DNA from 3 places in the Stenotrophomonas sp. YJH_SMC_123 genome. Region 2 is predicted to be linked to each of the others. Evidence: predicted binding sites of a transcription regulator. Region 2 holds the regulator's gene; each other region holds the start of a gene.
What was found. The regulator FliA, encoded in region 2, starts transcription of late flagellar genes. The targets are predictions, from matches to a motif close to TAAAGTTTNNCNNNCNNNGGCCGATAA.
Positions count from the first base shown of each region.

Region 1 (7,808 bases), on a different contig from region 2:
AATAGGCCAGGATCGTATTGAAGGTAAGCAGGCCCAGCATCGGCAACGCCAGGAAGGCGAGCAGGCGCCGGCGCAGGCTGGGGGGGCCACTGATCACGGGGCGCTGTCGTCCTGCGCGTCTTCCAGCATGTAGCCCAGTCCGCGCACGGTGCGGATGCCCATGCCGCCGGGCTGCAGCTTGCGGCGCAGGCGGTGCAGGGCGATGTCCAGGCCGTTGTCGGTCAGGTCCTGGCCCCAGTCGCACAGCGCCTCCACCAGCTGTGCGCGCGAGACGATGCGCTCGGCGCGTACCGCCAGTGCCGACAGCAGGCCGAACTCGCGTGCGGTCAGTTCCAGCGACTGGTCGTCGATCCACACCCGATGCCCGGCCAGATCGATGCGCAGGCGGCCGATGCGCAGGTCCGGGTTGCCATTGCTGGTCACGCGGCGCAGCTGTGCGCGCACGCGGGCTTCGAATTCGTCCAGTGCGAATGGCTTGACCAGGTAGTCGTCGGCACCGAGGTCGAGCACGCGCACGCGTTCGGCCAGGCCGTCGCGGGCGGTCACCACCAGTACCGCCAGGCCATCGCCGCGCTGGCGCAGGCGCTGCAGCACGTCGCGGCCATCCAGCTGCGGCAGGCCCAGGTCCAGCACCAGCAGCGCGTATTGGGTCGAACCCAGCGCGGCGTCGGCGTGCGCGCCGTTGTCGACGTGGTCGACCACATGCCCCTGCCGGCGCAGCGAGGCGCACAGGCCGGAGGCGATGTCCGGGTCGTCTTCAGCAATCAGAACGCGCATGCGCGGGGAGCTCCTGTAACGGTCGGGCCCAGCGGGTGGACGGGGCGGGCCTCTCGGCTGCCGAGGGTAGCCGCAAACCGGGTGAAGGTGGAGCGCGCCGGCACCTCCCGGCACCGTCGCGCTGTCCCGCCATTCAGTCCTGCAGGCCCGGCTCACCCAGTGCCAGCGGCACCCGTGAGCCGTCCAGCAGGCCGCGGCTGAGCCTGCCATCCTCGATGAACAGCAGTTCGCCGTTCTCGCCGTTCTTGATGCTGCTGTCGATGGCGATCACGCGGTCGCCATGGAAGCTGCTGACGTGCGGCATCGAGGTGTGGCCGACCACGATGCGCGTGAGCTGCAGGCGGTCGAGCACGGCCTGTACCGCCGCGGTGTCGAGGCGGCCATCGAAATAGCCGCGGTACCAGATCGGGCTGGTCTTGCCGTCATACAGCGGTGCGGTGGCCGGGTCGGCCTTCACTTCGGCCTTGGGCAGGCCCAGAGAGGCCTGGTAGGCCGCATTGGTGCGTACCGGGTCCAGCGCCAGCTGCAACGCCTCGGGCGAGATGCCGCCATGCAGGAACAGGGTATCGCCGATCTTCAGCAGCACCGGGCGGGTGCGCAGCCACTGCCCGATCACCGAGTCGGCGCCATACAGTTGCGGGTAGCTGCGGCCCAGCAGCTGGGCGCTGCGCAGGTACTTCGGGTTGACGTAGCGCAGGTCGTCGTACAGCACCATGGTTTCGTGGTTGCCTAGCACGAAGTGCACTGCGCCACCGGCGGCGGCGGCCTGCTGCTGCAGGCCGTACAGCAGCCAGAACGCCTCGGTCACCTGCGGGCCGCGGTCGAATACATCGCCAGCGATGACCAGCGTGTCCTTGCCCAGGGCCCAGCGATCCTGGGCGTCGATGACCTGGTGGGCGCGCAGCAGGCGCACCAGCAGCCCGTACTGGCCATGGATGTCCGACAGCGCGACGATGCGCGGCGCGGCCGGCAGCACGGAGACCGAGGCCGCATTCGGCGCGGCCACGTGCACGGTGTGTTCGTAGCCACAGCGCGGCGCGATATCGGTGCCCGTCGTGTTGATGGCCAGCGAGCGCGACTCGACCTTGTCGTCGCAGATCCACTTGGCCTGCAGCTGGTCGCCCTGGCGGAATACATAGGGGCCATCGGCCTGCACGTGGTCGGCGGGCGCGGCAACCTCGCGGGCCTGCGTGGTTGCTGTGGCGCAGGCCAGCAGCGGCAACAGCAGGGCGGTCAGCAGGAAAGGGCGATAGCGCGGCATCGGCGGCGTCCGGCGGCGGAAACCTCCGATGCTAACCGGCGCGGCCCGATCGTGGTGTGCGCGAATGGGCGGATCAGGCGCCGCGCCGGTCGTCCTTGAGCTTGCGCACGCGGGTGGCGGCGGCCTGCAGCGGCTGACCGTCGCGCCCGTGTGGCTGCATGTAGGGCAGTGGTCGCCGCGTGCTGGATTCGATCAACTGCGAATGGGCTTCACCGGCGCTGAAGCGATGGCGTTCTCCCCACTGGCGCAGCGCGACCAGCAGCGGGAACAGTTCCTGGCCGGCGCGGGTGAGCACGTATTCCTGGTAGGCCGAGCCATCGGAGGCCGGTTGCAGTTGCAGGATGCCGGCCTCGACCAGCCTGCGCAGGCGATCGCTGAGGATGTTGCGCGCCGCGCCGAGGCTGCGCTGGAAGTCGCCAAAGCGCGTGACGCCGTCGAAGGCATCGCGGATCACCAGCAGTGCCCAGCGATCACCGAGCAGGTCGGCGCTGCGGGCAACGGGGCAGGGACTGTTGGCGTGCATGCTGTGGCCTCCGAATGTGGTTGCAGTTTAAAACCAATGACGATAGCCTGCATCAAGTTTCAAATTGCAACTACATCATGAGCGCATCGATGTCCCGCCCATTGCTGACCCTGCTCGCGGTCGCGGCCGGCGCCAGCGTTGCCAACGTCTATTACGCGCAACCGCTGCTGGATCGGCTGGCACAGGCCTTCGCATTGGACCGTGCCGTGGCGGGCGCAGTGTTGGCGGCAACCCAGGCCGGCAGTGTGCTGGCATTGCTGGGCCTGCTGCCGCTCGCCGATCGCGGTGACCGGCGACGCCTGCTGCGGATGCGGTTGATGGCGCTGGTGCTGGCCCTGCTGTGGCTGGCAGCGGCACGCACGGCCGGTTGGCTGTTGTCGGGCATGCTGCTGGCCGGGCTGTTGGGCACCGCGCTGACCCAGGGCTTGATCGCCTATACCGCCACGCTTGCGCCGCCCGAGCAGCGCGGGCGCCTGGTGGGCGTGGTGCAGGGCGGCGTGTTCATCGGCCTGTTGCTGGCGCGCGTTGTATCGGGCGCGGTCGCGGCCACCGTCGGCTGGCGGGCGGTCTATCTGCTGTCGGCAGCGCTGATGGCGGCCCTGGCCGGGCTGCTGTGGCGGCGCCTGCCGGCGGTGCCGGTGCCGGCGGTACCACCGCGCTGGCGCGAACTGCTGGGTTCGATGCTGGGCATGCTGCGCCGGGACCGCGCGCTGCGCGAGCGTGGGCCGCTGGCATTGCTGCTGTTTGCTGGCCTCAACGTGTTCTGGGCGGCGGTGCCGCTGCCGCTGTCGGCGCCGCCGTTGCAGTGGTCCACCGCGGCCATCGGCGCACTGGGCCTGGCCGGCGTAGTGGGCGCCTTGATGGCGGCGCGGGTCGGGCACTGGATGGACCGTGGTTTCGCCGGTCGGGTCAGTCTCGGCGGGCTGCTGCTGATGCTGGCCGCGTGGTGGCCGCTGCTGGGCCTGCCGCAGTCGCTGTCGTTGCTGCTGCTGGGCGTGATCGTGCTCGACCTCGGTGGGCAGGCACTGCACGTATCGAACCAGGCGCTGCTGCTGCGTGCACCGGCAGAACAGCATGGACGCCTGGTGGCGTTGTACATGCTGTTCTATGCAGTGGGCAGTGGTGCCGGTGCGGCTGCCGGGCCCTGGATGCAGGCCCGGCATAGGTGTGCCTGCTGGGTGCAGGCATCGCGGCACTGGCGCTGCTGTGGTGGGCAGCATGGCGGGTGGTGGCGTCCAATGCATCGGCTGGCGGGCGAACCGGTAGAGTCGACTGTCGGTAGAGTCGACTGTCAGTCGACTGCTCTTCGCCCCGCGTGCGAAAAATCCCGCGCTGCGTGCGATAGTCGACCAGCGGTCGACTCTACCTGTCCTGTCGTCATCGCTGCAGTGCACGCCGTCCCGGTGCTTCCTCAAGGTCCGCGCTGGCCACTACCACGCGGTTGCGGCCGCTGCGCTTGGCCTCGTACATCGCCGCATCGGCCCGTGCCATCAGCCGCTCGTAGTCCGGGTGGCCGTCATGGCCGGCTACGCCGATGCTGGCGGTCAGTGCCAGTACCTGGCCGTTGGCCAATGCCACCGGTGACTGCGCGATCTGCCGCCGCAGGCTTTCGGCGATCACCGCGGCCTGTGATTCACTGGCCGCGACCAGCACCACCACGAACTCCTCGCCGCCATAGCGGAACAGGTAGTCACTGCCGCGGGTCAGCTGGCCGAGCAGGCCGGCGACGTGCTGCAGCGCGCGGTCCCCGGCGTCGTGGCCGTGGCCGTCGTTGATCGCCTTGAAGTGATCCAGGTCGAGCAGCAGCAGCGAGAACGGCGTGCGGTTGCGCGTGGCCAGCTCGATCTCCCGGCGCAGCACGGTAGGCAGGAAGCGGCGGTTGAGCAGGTTGGTCAGCGCATCGCTGCCGGCATCCAGCTCGCCGATGCGCTCGAACAGCAGCGTCATCAGGGTGCGGATGGCGGCCAGGTCCTCGCGGATGGCCGGCAGCACCGCCAGTCGTTGTGCCGGGGCATCGTTGCTCGCCCGCTGCAGGTTGCTGTCGATGCGGGCCATCAGCTGGCCGACCTGCCGGGTCTCGCTGCTCTCGCCGAAGCTGGGGATGCCCTTGTGGGTGAACCACAGGCCGAACTCGGAAGTGGCCAGGCTGGCGCTGTCGCTGGCCTGTACGTGGCCAGCGAGCGCGTAGAGCAGGGCGTTCTCCCAGTCCAGCAGCAGTGCGCGCTGGCGTTCGCGTTCGGTGCCGACGTTCTGCACCAGCGAGAACAGCCGGTACGCAGCATCGGCGCGGGTCGAGCGCTCGCGTGCATGGGTATAGGCCAGGGTCATGCCTTCCATGGCGATGTCCATGATCGCGCTGAGGCAGTCGATGGCGGCGAACGCAGTGGCACTGTCGGGCGCGTCGTCGTGCAGGCGCACGAACAGTTCGTGCTTGAGCACGCGCGCGCCGCGGGTGACCAGGTCGACCGGAATACCGACCCGGGCATGCACATCGCCGATCACCCGCTGCGAGGCAACGGCGCCGGCAATACCGTCGGCATTGGTGGTCAGCAACTGCACCAGCCAGCGCTGCATGGCCGGCTGCAGGCGCTGCTTGACCTGATCGTGGGACAGGAAGCGGCGTGCACGCCCGTCCTGCAGCAGTACCTCGTAGAAGCGTTGGGCCAGCGCCGGCGGGGCATCGGCGGCGGCGGCGTGCAGCAGCGCGGTGGCGGCAGGGCCGGCCTGTTGCAGGCAGTGCTGCCAGGCCTCGGCCAGCGGTTGGCTGGCATCGTCCAGTTGGGGTGGTTCCACGTCGATCTCTGACTGCGTACGGCAAACCACGGGTATCGGCCGCGGTGGCGCACGGTTGATGGCGGGTTGGCCGGTCAGTTTATGCGCGATGCAGGGTTGCACGGCGCGCAAAGCACGTCGGCGCCGCGGCGGCAATGAGTGAACGCATTTGAGAATCACTCGCATTGATGGGAGAATGCGCGCACGGATCGGCCCGCAGGCGACTGCAGCGACGCTCCGCCTCCCCCTCGTCGTTGCCTCAAGCCCTTTGCCAGAGGCCCCGTTGCCCTGCCAGAAGGTCCAGATCATGTCTCCTGCCGTTGTCCTTTCGCCGCGCCCGCTGGCGCTCGCCGTTGCCGCCCTGCTGGCGGGAAGCGCCCTGACCGCCCGGGCTGAAACCGACGCCACCGATATCGACACGGTGCATGTCACCGCCTCGCAGATTGCCCGCCAGGCACTGGGTACCTCGACCATCACCGCCGAGGACATCGCCAAGCGCCCGCCGGCCAACGACATCGCCGAGCTGCTGCGCACCATGCCAGGCGTCAACCTCACCGGCAACAGCGCCTCGGGCCAGTACGGCAACAACCGCCAGATCGACCTGCGTGGCATGGGCCCGGAAAACACCCTGATCCTGGTCGACGGCAAGCGCATCGGTGCGCGTGATGCCGTGCGCATGGGCCGTAGCGGTGAGCGCAATACCCGCGGTGATACCAACTGGGTGCCGGCGGAAATGATCGAGCGCATCGAAGTGCTGCGCGGCCCTGCGGCGGCACGCTATGGCTCCGGTGCGTCCGGTGGCGTGGTCAACATCATCACCAAGCGCCCGACCGGCGACCTGACCGGAGCGGTCGACCTGTATGGCCTGGTGCCCGAGCACAGCGCCGAAGGCGGCAGCGAGCGCGTCGGCCTGCAGCTGAGCGGGCCGATGACCGACACCCTGTCGTTCCGCCTGTACGGCAACCTCAACAAGACCGACGCCGACTCACTGGACCTCAACCGCCAGTACGCCACCAACCCGAACGCGGTGCCGCCGGCTGGCCGCGAGGGTGTCAAGAACCGCGACGTCAACGCGTTGCTGCGCTGGGACATCACCGCCGACCAGGTGGTGGAGTTCGAAGCCGGCACCAGCCGCCAGGGCAACATCTACGCCGGTGACCGCGCGGTCAGCACTACCGGTACCTCGACCGGCGTTGACCTGGCAGCGCTGGCCGACGGCGAAGCGGAAACCAACCGCATGTACCGCAACACCGGCGCGATCACCCATCGCGGCCGCTGGGGCGACGTGACCTCGCGGGTGACCGCCGCGGTGGAAGCGGTCAACAACTCGCGCATCAATGAAGGCCTGGCCGGTGGCCCGGAAGGCAGCTTCAACGGCACCGACTGGTCGACCTCGCGCCTGCGCAACTACCAGCTGGATGGCGAAGTGAGCTTCCCGACCTCGCTGGGCAGCGTCGAGAACATCTGGACGCTGGGCTTTGAATACCTGGACAGCCGCCTGACCGACCCGTACTCGATGAGCCAGTCCAGCAGCAGCGGCGGCGGCATCCCGGGGCTGTCGGCCGATCGCGCGCGGGGCAAGGCCGACGCGCAGACCACCGCAGTGTTCGTCGAAGACAACATCTACCTGGGTGAGCGCTGGATCGTCACCCCGGGCCTGCGCTTCGACCACCACAGCCAGTTCGGCAACAACACCAGCCCCAGCCTCAATGCGCAGTTCCGCATCAACAGCGACTGGGTGGTGAAGGGCGGCATCGCCCGCGCGTTCAAGGCGCCGAACCTGTACCAGTCCAATCCGGACTATCTGTACTACACCCGTGGCAACGGCTGCCCGAATGCACTGCCGAGCCTGGGTGCCGGTTGCTACATGCGCGGCAACGCGGACCTGAAGGCGGAAACCAGCCTGAACAAGGAACTGGGCATCGAGTGGGCACCGCAGAGCGGCTGGCAGGCCTCGTTGACCTACTTCCACAACGACTACAAGGACAAGATCCAGGCCGGCTACACCCAGATTGGCCTGACCGCCGACACCAAGGGCCGCATCTTCCGCTGGGAGAACGCGCCCAAGGCGATCGTGCAGGGGCTTGAAGGCAACCTGGTGATCCCGCTGCTGGGCGAGCAGGGCAACCGCCTGAAGTGGAGCAACAACTTCACCTACATGGTGGAAAACGAGAACAAGAGCACCGGCCAGCCGCTGTCGGTGATCCCGAAGTACACCGTCAACACGATGCTGGACTGGCAGGCCACCGACAAGCTGTCGGTGCTGCTGACCGGCACGTTCTACGGCAAGCAGGAACCGGCCACCGCCAACATCAACAATGATCCGCGCTGCACCGGCAGCTGCGATCCCTCGATCGCGCTGCAGGACCGCGGTGCCTACAACATCTGGGGCGTGAGCGCGCGCTACAAGGTGACCGAGACGGTCAGCTTCGGCTTCGGCGTGAACAACCTGGCCGACAAGCGCCTGTTCCGCGA
Region 1 covers NZ_JCAFRM010000001.1:347,928-355,735, forward strand. The annotation lists gene AC5P5W_RS01620 (sensor histidine kinase) at 1-97, opposite strand, end outside; gene AC5P5W_RS01625 (response regulator) at 94-777, opposite strand; gene AC5P5W_RS01630 (metallophosphoesterase) at 911-2,038, opposite strand; gene AC5P5W_RS01635 (winged helix-turn-helix transcriptional regulator) at 2,112-2,561, opposite strand; partial or broken gene AC5P5W_RS01640 (MFS transporter) at 2,639-3,843, shown strand; gene AC5P5W_RS01645 (GGDEF domain-containing protein) at 3,939-5,354, opposite strand; gene AC5P5W_RS01650 (TonB-dependent siderophore receptor) at 5,641-7,808, shown strand, end outside.
Region 1: the regulator FliA is predicted to act here: its motif matches at 5,387-5,413, upstream of AC5P5W_RS01645 (GGDEF domain-containing protein).

Region 2 (7,808 bases):
TGGTTTCGATGTTGCGCGGGTTCTCGCCCTGGGCGATCGAGATCAGGCCTTCGATGACCATTTCGCGGTCGCGCGTGTTGTGCGAGATCACGCTCTTGAGCTTGGCGGCGATCGGCAGGAACAGCAGGTTGGCCGAGGCGATGCCGTAGATCGTGGCGGTGAACGCCGCAGCGATGCCGTGGCCGAGCTTGCTCGGGTCGGCCAGGTTCTTCATCACCGCGATCAGGCCCAGCACGGCGCCGATGATGCCGAGCGTCGGTGCGTAGATGCCCATCGCTTCGAACACCTTGGCGCCGGCCTGGTCCTGGTGTTCCTGGCTGCCCAGTTCGATTTCCAGCATGTGCCGCATCGATTCGGGCTCGACACCGTCCACCAGCAGCTGCAGGCCCTTGCGCAGGAACGGGTCCTGCTGCGCTTCCACCTGCGATTCCAGGCCGAGCAGGCCCTGGCGGCGGGCGATGTTGCTCCACTCGACGATCTGCTGGATCAGTTCGCGGCGATCGCTGTGCGGCGGGCGCACGACCCAGCGCACGATCTTGAACGCATGCTTGAACACCGCCGGCGAGGTGTGCAGCAGGATCGCGGCAACGGTGCCGACGATGACGATCACGAACGCCGCAGGCGACCACAACGACGCCAGGCCGGCGCCCTTGAGGATGCTGCCACCGACCAGCGAGGCCAGGGCGAGAAAGAGTCCAATGAGGCTGAGTCTATCCATGGATCCGGTATCGGCTTGTATGAATGGGACTTGAGACACCGGTACGGGCTACTGGTGCGACTTCACGGTTTTACGGGTTCAGCAAGCGGGTCAGTCGTGCGGGCTGCGCAGGCCATCCACATCCAGGATCAGCGCCATGCGACCATCGCCGATCAAGGTTGCACCGGCGTAACCGCGCAGGCCGCGCAGGGCCTTCGGCAGTGGCTTGATGACCACTTCCTCGCGCCCACGGACCTGGTCCACGACCAGGCCGAAGCGCGCTTCGCCGGCCTGCAGCACCACGATGGTCAGCAGGGTCGATGCGGCCGGCGTCACATCCAGCCACTGCCGCAGATCGACCAGCGGCAGCGTGTGCGAACGGCGGTCGAGCACGGCACGGCCATCGAACCAGCCCAGCGAGGTGGGCGGCGCGTGCAGCACCTCCATCACGCGCGCCAGCGGCAGCGCATAGACGTCCTCGCCGGCCTGCACCAGCAGGGTCGGCAGGATCGCCAGGGTCAGCGGCACGCGGATCAGGAAGCGGCTGCCGCGGCCCAGCTCCGACTGGATCTGGATCTGCCCGCTGAGTTCGCGGATGCGCGACTGCACCACGTCCATGCCGACGCCGCGCCCGGAAATATCCGTGACCTGCTGCTTGGTCGAGAAGCCGGGCAGGAACACCAGGTGCAGGCACTCCTCGCTGCTCAGGCGGGCGGCGGCTTCCGGATCGATCAGGCCCTTCTCGCGTGCCTTCGCGCGCAGCTTTTCCGGATCGATGCCGGCGCCATCGTCCTGCACCTCGATGCTGACGTAGTCACCTTCCTGCTGCGCCGACAACCGCACATGGCCCATGCGCGGCTTGCCCTGCGCTTCGCGCAGGTCGGGCATTTCCACGCCATGGTCGATGGCGTTGCGGACCAGGTGCACCAGCGGGTCGGCCAGCGCTTCGACCAGGTTGCGGTCGAGCTCGGTTTCGGCGCCGATCAGCTCCAGGTCCACTTCCTTCTTCAGCGAGCGGGCGACGTCGCGGGCGACCTTGGGGAAGCGCGAGAATACCTTGCCCACCGGCTGCATGCGGGTGCGCATCACCGCCGACTGCAGGCGCGCGGTGGCGATGTCCAGGGTGGACACGGCGCGGTCCAGCTCCTCGTCGCGCAGGCGCGCACGCAGGGTCTTGAGCCGGTTGCGCGACAGCACCAGTTCGCCGATCAGGTTGACGATCGCATCCAGGCGCTTGGTGTCCACGCGCACGGTGTGTTCGGCTTCGGCCAGCGGCTTGGCGGCCGGCTTGGCCACCGGTGCCGGTGCGGCCGCCGGGCGCGGGGCGGCGATCGGTGCCGGCGCCACCGCAGCTGCGGGCCTGGCGCCGGGTGCGGCGCCGCCGTGCAGCTGGTCGAGCAGGGCTTCGAACTCATCTTCGCTGATCAGGCCGTCGTCGGCCTTCTTTGCCGGCGCCACCGCAGTCGGTGCGTTGCCACCGTGCAGCTGGTCGAGCAGCGCCTCGAACTCGTCGTCGGTGATCAGGTCGCCGGCACCGGCCGCCGGTGCGGCGGCAGCGGCGGCAGGCGCTGCTGCACCTCCATGCACGTCGAACTGGGCGATCAGGTCCGGCGGTGCATAGCCCGGCTCGGTGCCGGAAGACACGGCATCGAGCATCGACTGCAGGTAGTCCAGCGATTGCTGGGCGGCGTCGAAGTGATGGGCCTGCAGCACGGCCTGGCCGGCACGTGCAGCGCCCAGCGCTTCTTCAGCGGCGTGGCACAGCTCGACCATGGCGGTGACACCGAGGAAACCCGCGCCGCCCTTGAGCGTGTGGTAGCCCCGGAACACCGCGTTGAGCTGTTCGGTGTCCTGCGGTGCCTGCTCCAGCGACACCAGCTGTTCGCCGAGGCGATCCAGGATTTCCTGTGCCTCGATGATGAAATCGGCAGTGATGTCGTCGGATACCGCGCTCATGCTTACAGCCCCAGATCCGACAACAGGTCGTCGGCGTCGTTCTGCGAGACCGCGTGGCGGTCCAGTCCCTTCAGTGCCGGCCCGGCCAGTTCCGGGTCGGTGCGATGCTGTTCCGGCGGCAGGCCGAGCGCGCCGAAGCCTTCATGCACGCGGCGGACGATGCCGACCACGCGACGGATGATCTGCCCGGTCAGGTCCTGGTAGCTCTGGGTCAGGGCGATCTCGGTCAGGTTGTGGCGGATGCGCTCGAGCTGCACGTCCTGGCCTGGCTGCAGGCCTTCGGCGCGCAGCTGCTCGGTCAGGCTGCGGCATTCCTCGGCCAGGTCCAGGGTGCGGTGGGTGGCCTGTTCGGTCATCGCCACCACGTGGTCCAGACGTGCGCACGCATCGTCCAGTTCGCCGGCCTCGCTGGGCACGGTCGGCAGTTCGCCCAGGGCCTGCCCCAGCTCGCGGGCCAGCCGCGAGAGGCCGCTCATCATCGGCTGCGTGCGCAGCGCGACCAGTCCGTCGATGCGTTGCCGCCAGGCGGCTTCGTCACCGGACTCCAGGGCATCCAGGGCTTCCTGCAGGCGCAGGGCGAGGGCGTTCTTGTCGACCGTGGTATCCATCAGGCGCTGGCCGCCAGGCGTTCGAAGATCTTGCCCAGCTTCTCTTCCAGCGTCTGCGCGGTGAACGGCTTGATGATGTAGCCGTTCACGCCGTTCTGGGCCGCTTCGATGATCTGCTCGCGCTTGGCTTCGGCGGTGACCATCAGCACGGGCAGGGTCTTCAGCTTGGCGTCGGCACGGATCGCCTTGAGCAGTTCGATGCCGGTCATCACCGGCATGTTCCAGTCGGTGACGACGAAATCGAAGGGCTGGCTCTGCAGCAGCGACAGCGCGGCATGCCCGTCCTCGGCTTCGGCGGTGTTGGTGAAGCCCAGATCGCCCAGCAGGTTCTTGACGATTCGACGCATGGTCGAGAAGTCGTCGACGATGAGGATGCGCATGTTCTTGTTCAAAGCAGAGTTCCTTTGTTGTTCATTCCGGGCGGCCGGGGGCAGTCGCCTCGGGGATGTTCATTCTTCCAGGCCGGCGTCGACGGCCTCGAAAATCTTCAGGCGGCCGCGCAGGCGCAGCACGGCCTGGCCATGGATCTGGCAGACCCGCGACTCGCTCACGCCGAGCACCGCGCCGATCTCCTTCAGGTTCAGCTCCTGCTCGTAGTACAGCGAGAGCACCAGCTGTTCGCGCTCGGGCAGGTGGCCGATGGCCTTGCCCAGCTCACGGCCGAACTCGCCGCGCTCCAGCACCTGCTGCGGGGTCGGGCCGCCCTGGGCGACGGTATCCAGTTCGCCCTGGTCTTCGATGCGCGACTCCAGGCTCAGCACCTGGCCACGTGCGGCGTCTTCCATCAGCCTCAGGTACTCGGGCAGCGGCATCTCCATCGCGGCGGCCACTTCGGTGGCGCTGGCGGCACGGCCCGTGCTCTGTTCCAGGCGGCGGATGGTGGCGGCGGCGTCGCGTGCACGGCGGTGCACCGAGCGCGGCACCCAGTCGCCACGGCGGATCTCGTCGATCATCGAGCCGCGGATGCGGATCGAGGCATAGGTCTCGAACGAGGCGCCCTGGTCGGCGTCGTAGCTGCGCGAGGCTTCGATCAGGCCCATCATGCCGGCCTGGATCAGATCATCGACTTCGACGCTGGCCGGCAGGCGCGCGGCCAGGTGGTGGGCGATGCGTCGCACCAGGTCCGAATGCTGGGCGATGACCTCGTTGGCCGCCGAGCGCTGGACTTCCCTGTACTGGTGGGCTGCGCCTTTCATGCGGCCACCCCACGCTGCTTGAGGATGCGTTCGAGGAAGAACTCGACGCCACCGCGCGGTTCGGTCGGTGCCTGCCAGCGCGCGGTGCGGCGTGCGATCTCGGTGATCGCCAGCGCCGACGGGCTGGACGGATAGGCCTTCACCACCGGCTGCTGGCGCTGCACCGACAGGCGCAGCCAGTCATCCTGCGGCACGCAGCCCAGGTAGTTCAGCGAGACATCGGCGAGGAACTTCTCGCAGACGCGGGTCAGCTTCTCGTACAGCACGCGGCCCTCGTTCGGGTCGCGCACCATGTTGGCCACCACCTGGACGCGGTCCACGCCGCGCTCGCGCGACAGCACCTTGATCAGTGCGTAGGCGTCGGTGATCGAGGCCGGTTCGTCACAGACCACCACCACGGTGTCCTGCGCGGCCTGGCAGAAGGTCAGCACGCCGTCGGTGATGCCGGCGGCGGTATCGACCACCATGATGTCCAGCTCGCGTTCCAGTTCGGAGAACACGTTGACCAGGCCGACATGCTCGGCCGGGGCAAGCTCGGCCATGTGCCGGCGGCCGGAAGCGGCCGGGACCACCAGCACGCCGTTCGGGCCTTCGACGATGACGTCGTCCAGCGAGCAGCGGCCGGCCACCAGGTCGGCCAGCGTAAAGGTGGGGTTCAAGCCCAGGATCACGTCGATGTTGGCCAGGCCGAGGTCGGCGTCCAGCAGCAGCGTGCGCTTGCCCATGCCGGCCAGCGCCACCGCCAGGTTGGCGGACACATTCGTCTTGCCCACGCCGCCCTTGCCGCCGGTCACCGCGATGGTGCGCACAGGGCCGAGCGGCTCGCTGCGGGTGGCCGACAGCGGGAAGGTCTTGGTCAGCTTGGCGTACTCACGCGACGGCATGGTTCAACTCCGGGTTGCAGGGCATATCGGCCGCTCGGCGCAAATCTTCAAGGCGAAGTACAAGATTGGCTGCACTGGCCCGGTGCAGGTCCTCCGGGACGTCCTGGCCATCGGTCACCCAGGTGATCGGCAGGGCGTGGTCCACGGCCACCGACAGGGCGTTGCCGAAGCGGCCGGTCTCGTCCAGCTTGCTCAGCACCAGGCCCTGCAGGTTGGCCGCACCGAAGCGGCGCACCACCTCGTCCATGTCGCCGAAGCTGGTGTTGGCCGGCAGCACCAGCAGGGTGCGCACCTGGCGCGCGGCGCGCAGCCACTGCAGCTGGGCGGCCAGGGCACGGTCGCGCGGGCCCAGGCCGGCGGTATCGATCAGCACCAGCTTGTAGTCCTTCAAGCGTTCCAGCAGCTGGTCCAGGTCGGTGCCGCTGTTGGCCTCGTGCACGGCGATGCCGAGCTGGCGGCCGTAGCCATACAGCTGTTCACGGGCGCCGATGCGGGTGGTGTCGGTGGTGACCAGGGCGACGTCACGCGGGGCGTGCTTCTCGGCGAAGCGCGAGGCCAGCTTGGCGATGGTGGTGGTCTTGCCGGCGCCGGTCGGGCCGACCAGCGCGATCACGCCGCCTTCTTCCAGCGGGTCGACCGGGGCGATCGGCAGCTTGCGCGAGATCAGCCCCAGCATCAGGCCGCGGCCACGATGGGCTTCGGTTTCCAGCGGGATCTGCATGGCCACGTCGCGGGCCAGCCCGGCGTCGAAACCGTACTCGTCCATCAGGTCCAGCGCGGTGGCGCGCACCGGGCTGCCACGCAGGCGCTCATCGGTGAAGCGGTTCATCTCGCGCTCGATCACCTGGCGCATGCCGGCCACTTCCTGGCGCAGCTGGCGGATCTCGGCGTCGTCCTGGGCAACCACGGTCAGCGTCGGTGCCGGGGCCAGCATGGGGGCCGGGCTGGCCTCGATAGCGGCTTCGACCGCTGCCGGTTCGCTGGCGGCGATCCCGGGCTGCGCGTCGATCACGGCAGCGGTCGGCAGCGGCGGCGGCAGCACGGCCGGGGCCACGCTTTCGTGATGCGCCTCGTGCGGCGGGTCGATCTGGAAGCGCGCGCGGTTGGCCGGCACGGTGGCGGCCGGTGCAACGATGGCCTCGGCGAACGGGGCGAAGATCTGGTCCGGCGGTGCCGGTTCGTTGACGGCGGCGCGGGCCAGGGTGGCGGCGAAGCCGGTGCTGCCCCGGGTCGGCACGATCTCGTCGGCGCTGTCCAGGGTGCGGCCGGTGGCACCGACGGCGGCGCGGGCGAGGGCGGCCACTGCCGAGGTGGTGGCCGCGACCGGTTCCGGCGCCGGGGTGCTGCTGCGGCGGCGGGTGACGGCGGCGATCACCGCGTCGGCGGCGGTGCGCGGCTTGGGTGCCGGCGGCGGTGCGACGTCACGGCGCGAGGCTTCCAGTGCACGCTGCACGGCGCTCTCGTCGTAGTTGGCGGCGGCGACGATCTCGATGCCTTCCTCGATCCGGCGGTTGGACAGGATCACGGCGTCAGGACCATGTTCCTTGCGCACCAGGTTCATGGCCGAGCGCATGTCGGCGGCGACGAATCGTTTGATTTTCATGCTGTGGTCACGGGGCGAAGACGGCGGGGTGGCGGTCGGAGAACTCGGGTGGTCGGTGGTCTGCACGGTGCGGGTTCCCCTTGGTATCTGTCTGTTGCGTTGGTTCGAAAGTGGTGTCTGTTTTCTGGCGCATCGCAGGGCGGCGTCAGCTGATCGTTCCGACCAGCTTCAGGCGCTTGTCCTCCGGCACCTCGCTGTAGGCCAGGACCGACAGCGACGGAACGCTGTGGCGGACCAGGCGGGCCAGCGCGGCGCGCACCGGGCCAGGTACCAGCACGACCGCGGGCTCGTTGCGGGCTTCCTGCTTGCTGACACATTCGGCCAGGCTCTGGTGCAGTCGCTCAGCGAGTCCGGGTTCCAGCGCGGCGCCGTTGCCCTGCGTGGACTCCTGCAAGACACGTTCCAATTGCGGGTTGAGGGTGAATACCGGCAGCTCCGCCGACATTCCGGCGATCTCCTGCACGATGAAGCGGCCTAGTGCGGTGCGAACAGCGGCGGTCAGCACGGCCGGGTCCTGGCTGCTGGGCGCATGTTCGACCAGTGCCTCGGCGATCTTGCGCAGCTGGCGGATCGGAATGCGCTCGACCAGCAGGTTCTGCAGCACGCGCACCACCGCCGACAGCGGCAACGCCTTCGGCGTCAGATCTTCGACGAGCTTGGGCGCGCTCTTGGCAAGGTTGGCCAGCAGGTGCTGCACTTCTTCGTGGCCGAGCAGTTCCGGCGCGTGCTCACGGATCAGGTGCGACAGATGGGTGGCGACCACGGTGGCCGGATCGACCACGGTGTAGCCCAGCGTTTCGGCCTGGGCGCGCTGGTGCGGCTGGATCCAGGTGGCGTCCAGGCCGAACGCGGGGTCCTTGCCGG
Region 2 covers NZ_JCAFRM010000013.1:25,026-32,833, reverse strand. The annotation lists gene AC5P5W_RS20205 (flagellar motor protein) at 1-718, opposite strand, end outside; gene AC5P5W_RS20200 (chemotaxis protein CheA) at 809-2,653, opposite strand; gene AC5P5W_RS20195 (protein phosphatase CheZ) at 2,656-3,261, opposite strand; gene cheY (chemotaxis response regulator CheY) at 3,261-3,653, opposite strand; gene AC5P5W_RS20185 (RNA polymerase sigma factor FliA) at 3,711-4,457, opposite strand; gene AC5P5W_RS20180 (MinD/ParA family ATP-binding protein) at 4,454-5,341, opposite strand; gene flhF (flagellar biosynthesis GTPase FlhF) at 5,328-6,944, opposite strand; gene flhA (flagellar biosynthesis protein FlhA) at 7,090-7,808, opposite strand, start outside.

Region 3 (7,808 bases), on a different contig from region 2:
CATCGCCACGTGCGGGGGCAGCCCCGCGACTTCTGGACGTACGCCCACGGCAACGCCGTCGTGTCACCCCGATGAAACGAAAATGTGACAGCCGACAAGGTTGCGAATAGCACTAGCGCACACTTTTCTTGCCAGCCTCACCTACTTCTGCCTATCGTGATCCCAGCCGGATCTGGGGGCGGGGGAATGCATGACGTTGCGTGCGGCACTGTTTTTCATGGTCACGCACGCGCTCGTCATTGCCTTGATCGGCCCGCAGGACCCGGTTGGCTCCTACCTGATGCTGATCACCGCCCCCCTTCTGGCCGCTCTGGCCTGCGTGCGACGCGCGCGCGACAGCCAGGCGGCCTGCAAGTGGCGAACGCTGGGCGCTGCCGTCGGCCTGTTCTCGCTGGCCCTGCTGGCCCTGCTGTATCGCAATGCGGCCGGCCTCAGCCCTGCGCAGATGACCGCCTCGTCGCTGATCCTGTATGTGTTCTACCGGATTCCGCTGACCTACGTGGCCGCCAGCCCAGGCGGCGGCAACCGCTGTATCCGTGCGGTGGACCTGGCGGTCATCGCGCTGCTGTGGTTGCTGTACTTCGTGCATACGCGGGCGATGGCACACCTCAACACCGCATTGTGGACGCAATGCCTGCACACCCTGAGCAACGTGCAGAACAGCCTGGTGTTCTGCTTCGCGCTGATCCGCTTCCTGGCCGAGGACAATGCCGACCGCCGCGACTTCTTCCGCACGTTGACGATCTACGCGCTCGGCTACTTCCTGATGGCGCTCTACATCAATACCTGGCAGCCGCAGGTACCCGATGGTGGCTGGGGCGACCTGCTGATCAGCGGGCTGTTCGTGCTGCTGGCAGTGCTGGCCGGCAGCACGTACCGCCCACCGGCGGTGGCTGTGCCGCGCAACCTCCGCCGCATCGTCGATGCCGGCGTGCCGCTGATGCTGCCGTTGCTGCTGATGATGGTGGCGCTGCTGGTGGCACGCCTGCAGCCGACCCTGGCCACCGTGGGGTTCATCGGTGCCATGCTCGGCCATGCCCTGCGCAGCGTGCTCACCCAGGTGCAGATCCAGCGTGAGCGCGACGAGCTGGCGCTGCTGGCCCGGCGCGATCCGTTGACCGGGCTCGGCAACCGGCGCAACTTCGATGAAGCGCTCGGCAGCGCGCACGGCCGCGCCCGTCGCCAGGGCGTGGGGCTGGCGGTGCTGATGATCGATATCGACCACTTCAAGCGACTCAACGACACCTACGGGCATCCGGAAGGTGATCGCCGCCTGCAGGCGGTCGCCGCGATCCTCGACGGCTGCCTGCAACGCGGTGATGACCTGCTGGCCCGCTACGGCGGCGAGGAGTTCATCGCCGCCCTGCCCGCGCCCGACATCGGCCACGCCCTGGGCCTGGGCGAGCGCCTGCGCGCCGCCGTGGAAGCCGCCGCCCTGCCCGCCGCCCAGGCCCACGTGACCATCAGCATCGGCGTGGCCTGGCAGGCCGCGCATGATGAGGGTGACCCGCGCAGCCTGGTCGAGCGTGCCGACCAGGCCCTGTACCGGGCCAAGCATGCCGGCCGCAACTGCGTGCACGCCGCCCCGGCCGTCGAGGCCGGGGAACAACACGCCGACCGCCGCGCCTAGACCGCGCGCAGCACCGCCGCACCATGCATGTGCCCCGCCCCACCCTGCACGCGGAAGCTGGCCACCGTCTGCAGCAGCTGCGCCGACTGTTCTTCCATGCTGCGCGCCGCGGCCGAAGCTTCCTCGACCAGCGCGGCGTTCTGCTGGGTGCCCTGGTCGATCAGATCGACGGCATGGTTCATCTGCTGGATGTCGTCGCTCTGCTGCTGCGCGGCCGTGCTGATCTCGGACATCAGGTCGCTGACCCGGCGCACGTTGACCACGATCTCGTCCATGGTGCGGCCGGCGCTCTCAACCTGCGCGGTACCGGCACCGACATTGGCCACCGACGCATCGATCAGCTGCTTGATCTCCTTGGCGGCACTGGCCGAGCGCTGCGACAGTTCCCGGATCTCGGTGGCGACCACGGCGAAGCCACGCCCGTGTTCGCCCGCACGCGCGGCTTCCACCGCGGCGTTCAGGGCAAGGATGTTGGTCTGGAAGGCGATGCCGTCGATCACGCCGATGATGTCGACGATGCGGCGCGAGGACGCGTTGATCACCGCCATGGTTTCCACCACTTCGTGCACTACGTTACCGCCGCGCGCGGCGACATCGGCGGCACCACCAGCCAGCTGACTGGCCTGCCGTGCGTTGGTCGCGGTGCGCTGCACGGTCTCGGCCAGGCCCTTCATCGACACCGCGGTCTCTTCCAGCGACGCTGCCTGCTGCTCGGTGCGCTGCGACAGATCGCTGTTGCCCTGCGCGATCTCGGTGGCACCGACGGCGATGGTGTCAGCGGCGAACTTGATCTGGCCGATGATCGCGGCCATCGCCTCGACCAGCGAATTCACCCCTTCGCACAGCTCGGCGATCGGCCCGGTCTTGTCGGCGGTGGCCACGCGCCGGGTCAGGTCGCCCTCCTTGGCGGCCGCCACCACTTCACGGGTCTGCGCCACGGCACGCTGCATGGCCTGGTTCTCATGCACCTGCGCGGTGATGTCGGTGGCGTACTTGACCACCTTGAACGGCTTCCCGTTGAGGTCCAGGATCGGGTTGTAGGACGCCTGGATCCAGACCTCGCGTCCGCCCTTGCCGAGGCGCCGGTACTGACCGGCATCATATTCGCCACGGCCGAGCTTTTCCCAGAACTGCCGATACTCGGCACTGCTGCGATACTCAGGTTCGACGAACAGCGAGTGGTGCTGGCCACGCACATCATCCAGGCTGTAACCGGTGGCAGCCAGGAAGTTGTCGTTGGCCGACAGGATGCGGCCATCCATGCTGAACTCGATCACCGCCTGCGACTTGTCGATCGCCGCCAGCTGGCCGGCCGAGTCGGCCGCCTGCAGCTTCTGCGCAGTGATGTCAGTGGCGAACTTGACCACCTTGTACGGACGCCCCTGCCGGTCCAGCACCGGGTTGTACGAGGCCTGGATCCAGATCTCGCGCTGGTTCTTGCCAAAACGCCGGTACTGGCCCGCGTCATATTCGCCACGACCCAGCCGCGCCCAGAAGTCACGGTATCCGGCGCTGCGCGCCTGCTCGGGGTCGACGAACAGGGAATGATGCTTGCCCTGGATCTCCTCCAGCCGGTAACCCATCGCCTGCAGGAAGTTCTCGTTGGCCTGCAGGATGGTGCCATCGAGGGCGAACTCGATGACCGCCTGGACCCGGTGCAGCGCCGCGACCTGCGCCTCCAGCTCGGCACGGCCATCGGCCGCCGCCTCGACGCCGCTGCGGTGCTGCGGTGCCAGCGCGCCCAGCAGGGCGCGCCACGGCGACCAACGGGTATGCAGCTCGGCCGGCGCCTGCGCGCCCGCCGTAAAGCCTGGAATGAGCATTGTCTGATCCTCGGTGTCCGGTAAGCGGTTGCGACCCGACGGGCGGGATGCCCGGCGGCAACTTCAGTTGCTTGGGACTACAGGTACCGGCAGGCACCCCTCGAGCGGCTGGCAAGAACGTCTGGTGCGGGTGCGATCGGCATAGGGAGCGGCGGAACACACAGCGCGGGCCGCCCGTCGGGGGCAGCCTGGGGTCCTGCAGCGGGCGACTTGAGCGGGATCCAGAGGGAATATCGGCGATGCGATCGGTGGCTTTAGCCGGATTCCGCGACGTCCGTCGCATCTTCAGATGCTGCTGCAGGGATGCGGTAGACAATCGCGATGCACTTCACATTCTGCTCACGCGCGACAGGGGCACCTCCGAGCGGTTTCGCCAGGCGCCGGCTGGGCAGGTTCTGCTCGGCACCGGGTGTCGTCAGGGCATATGTCGCGCGTTGTCGCCGTCACTGGGCATAGCCTTGCCCGGCACGCGGATGCAGTTCAAGCGGAAAAGGTTTGCATGACCAACGGGAGATCCGGTGGTAGATGAAACTGGCCAGCATGCAGCGAACCGCAGGACGCTCACTGACACGGAGATCTCATGTTCCCACGCCTGGCCAGTTTCCTCATCCTGGGCCTGTGCAGCAGCGGCGCCTTCGCTGCCGACGCCACCTACCGCCCCAGCTTCCATCCCGACCAGCTGAAGGGCCCGCCTGCCGGGCGCCCGAACGAAGTGCTGGTACTGGGCACCCCCCACTTGTCCGGCCTGCCCAAGTCCTTCCAGACCGCCTTGCTTGAACCGTTGCTGCAGCGACTGGTCGCCTGGAAGCCCGAGCTGATCGCCACCGAAGACCTGTCAGGCCTGCAGTGCGATTTCATGCGTCGCTACCCGGCACGCTATGCGGAGAGCGTGGCCACCTACTGCTTCGACACCACCGCTGCGCAGGCTGCGACCGGACTGGACGTGCCTACGGCGAACACCCAGGCCGAGCACCTGCTTGCGACCTGGCCGGACGAGCCGACGCCCGCCCAGCGTCGTCGGCTCGCAGCATTGTTCCTGGCAGCGGGTGAACGCGGCTCGGCGCAGGTGCAGTGGCTGCGCCTGCCTGCGTCCGAGCGCAAAGGCGGTGATGGACTGACACCTGCCTTGGTCGAGATCCTCGAAAAAGGCCTGGTTCGCCGCAATGAAACCCACCTGATCGCCGCCGAGGTCGCCGCCCGCCTCGGGCAGGAACGCCTGTGGGCCGTGGACGACCACACGGCCGATTCGCCCACGCCCGCCGAGGATGAAGCGGCGGCCAGCGCGGCCATCACCGGTGCCTGGAACAATACGCACTCGCGCGCGCGGCGGGAGGCCGATGAACGCCTCGTGGCCGATCTGGACAAGCCCGGCGGTGTCATGGCGCTGTATCGGGACTACAACAGCCCGGCGGCGGCGATGGCCGCCTACCAGAGCGACTTCGGCGCGACGCTCGTCGAGCCGTCCTCCAAGGCGTTCGGCCGGATGTACGTCGGTTACTGGGAAACCCGCAACCTGCGCATGGTCGCCAACATCCGCGACGTGCTGAGCCAGCATCCTGGCAGACGCATGCTGGCCATCGTGGGTGCCTCGCACAAGGGCTACTACGAGGCCTACCTCAATCAGATGCATGACGTGCGGCTGGTCAGTGCGGACACGGTATTGCGTTGACGGGAACAGGTGCCGGCCATGCGCCGGCACTATCCTGCAAGACCCGATTCGCAGGTGCCGACATGCTGAAAGTGATCGCCGAGGATTTCATCCATCCCGATGCGGTGGACACCGTGCTTCCCCTGTACCGGGAGCTGGTGGCGTGCACGCTGCGCGAGCCGCGCTGCCTCGGCTATGAACTGTTCGTCGACCAGAAGGATCCGGGCCACTTCATCTTCATCGAGCTGTGGCCCGACCGCGCCGCGCTCGACCTGCACTGTGCCAGCGAACACTTCCAGCGCCTGGTGCCACAGATCAATGCCTTCCAGTGTGCGCCGTGCCGGTTCCTGCTGATGGATGCCGTACGGGTGTAGTGCCTGCAGCGGGATGCACATGATCGCTGCGGCCATGCCGCCACAGCAACAGGCAGGCCGCAACCGTGCAGGACAGGCTCAGGACCAGCAGCGCGACTGCACCTTGCTGCAACACGGGCAACAACGCCCGTGCGTGCAGGTCGCCGCGCAGCTGTTCGGCGCGTAGACAGGAGGCCAGCGCCAGGCACCAGCCGATCAGGGCCGGAATGAACTTGCGTACCGCAACCGGGTTCCAGGCATTCATGGAGGTTACCTGCGTGAGTGGAGTGCGCGCAGTATTCGCGCGCGTCCTCTCACAGGCTGAGATCAGTCCTCCGCGGCGTCGGGATCGTCACCCGGAAGCTGGGACAACTCGCCCTGCACCTGCACGTTGTTGCGCCCCATCGCCTTGGCCCGGTAGCACTGGGCATCGGCCGCAGCCACCGCCTGGTCCACGCTCATGCCGCCGGCCAGCGGCGCGATACCGATGCTGGCACCGATCCGCAGCCGGTCCTGGTCCCACGGAATGGACAGCGCGGCCAGGGTGTGCAGCAGCTCGCCCCCGATGCGGGCCGCACGCCGCGGCGTGCAACCGGACAGGATGACCGCGAATTCGTCGCCGCCCAACCGTGCCACCACGTCCGAATCGCGCACGCCATGGCGCAGCACGCTGGCCACCGCCCACAGCACGGCATCGCCGGCCAGATGGCCCCAGGTGTCGTTGACCGGCTTGAAGCGGTCCAGATCGATGTACATCAGCGAGGCGGCCTGGCCGGTGCGCTCCACGCGGGTGATCGCCTGCTGCAGGTGCACCTCGAAACCGCGGCGGTTGCTCAGTTCGGTGAGCGGATCGATCTCGGCCAGGTGGCGGGCTTCGCGCTGGCGTGCCCGCTGCTGGGTGTCGTCGCGCAGCACCCACACCGCGCCGCGCACGTGGCCTTCGTCATCGCGCAGCCAGGCGCGGGTCAGGTCCACCGGCACCGTTGCCGTGCCCAGGCGCAGCAGCAGGTCGGCGTGCAGGTCCACCGCGTTGCTCTCCGGGTCCAGCAGCACCGTCACATCCAGTACCGAGCCGGGCGCGTACTCGGTGGTCAGCGCCAGCACGTCCTGCACCTTGTGCCCGGCCAGCGACAAGGCGCCATCACCGGCCAGGGTGCGCACCGCAGCAGCGTTGGCGTAGTCGATGCGGCCATCAAGGCTGACGCTGAGCACCAGGTCGGCCACCGCATCCAGCGTGATTCGGCTGCGTTGTTCACTCTCGAACAGGCGCTGCTCGCTGCTGCGCTGGGCGGTAATGTCCTGGATCTGCGACACGAAATGCAGCGGTTCGCCATGCTCGTTGCGCACCAGCGACACCGACAGCCGCGCCCAGATGATGCGGCCGTCGCGGTCGAGGTAGCGCTTTTCCAGGTGATAGTGGCTGCGTCGCCCGGCCAACAGGTCCTGTACCAGGGCCAGGTCGGTCTGCAGGTCATCGGGATGGGTCAGGCGCTGGAAATCGACCTGCAGCAGCTCTTCTCGCGGGTAGCCCAGTATCCGGCACAGCGCGTCGTTGACATCCAGCCAGCGTCCTTCCAGCGACACCAGTGCCATGCCCAGTGCGGCGGAGGTGAACGCGCCAGCGAACTTCTCTGCCGAAAGTCGTGCTTCGGCGCGTGCCTGCAGGATCTCGGTAATGTCGATGGCCATGCCGACGTAGCCGATGCGCGTTCCATCGGCACTCTCCATGCGGCTGATCGACAGGCGTACCTGGCGTGACTGGCCATCCTTGCGCAGCAGCGTCCACTGCCGCGAGTAGGTCTGCCCGTCGGCACGCGCGCTCAGCGCCTCGAACACGCCGGGAAGATTGCCATCAGCATCAGCCAGCGGCTGCAACCACGCTTTCAGTTCGGCTGGATCGTGGAAGGCGTCGAGCCGGCGCTGGCCGACCACCTCCGCCGCGCTGTAGCCCAGCAGGCGCTCCGCCCCCGTGTTGAACAGGGTGATGGTGCCATCGGTATCGGTGGCGATCACCGCCACCTCATCGGACGCATCGACCACGGCCTGCAGGCGTTGCCGGGTCTCGGCCGCGTCCTGCCTTGCCTGCTGCAGCTCGGTGACATCGGCATGGGCACCGGCCATCCACAGCGGCTTGCCCTGCCCGTCCCATTCAAAGACCCGGCCACGGTCCTGGATCCAGATCCACTGGCCGTTCCTGTGGCGCATGCGCAGCAGGCAGGCGTAGTTGTCGCTGCGCCCTTCGAAATGGTCGTCCAGCGCTGCATCGGACAGCGCAATGTCATCGGGATGGACCAGCTTCAGGAACGTCTTCTGGCAGATCGGTTCCAGCTCATCCAGGCGATAACCGACAATCT
Region 3 covers NZ_JCAFRM010000006.1:31,924-39,731, reverse strand. The annotation lists gene AC5P5W_RS14130 (GGDEF domain-containing protein) at 191-1,630, shown strand; gene AC5P5W_RS14125 (methyl-accepting chemotaxis protein) at 1,627-3,453, opposite strand; gene AC5P5W_RS14120 (DUF5694 domain-containing protein) at 4,034-5,122, shown strand; gene AC5P5W_RS14115 (putative quinol monooxygenase) at 5,185-5,475, shown strand; gene AC5P5W_RS14110 (hypothetical protein) at 5,495-5,641, shown strand; gene AC5P5W_RS14105 (PAS domain S-box protein) at 5,782-7,808, opposite strand, start outside.
Region 3: the regulator FliA is predicted to act here: its motif matches at 3,684-3,710, upstream of AC5P5W_RS14125 (methyl-accepting chemotaxis protein).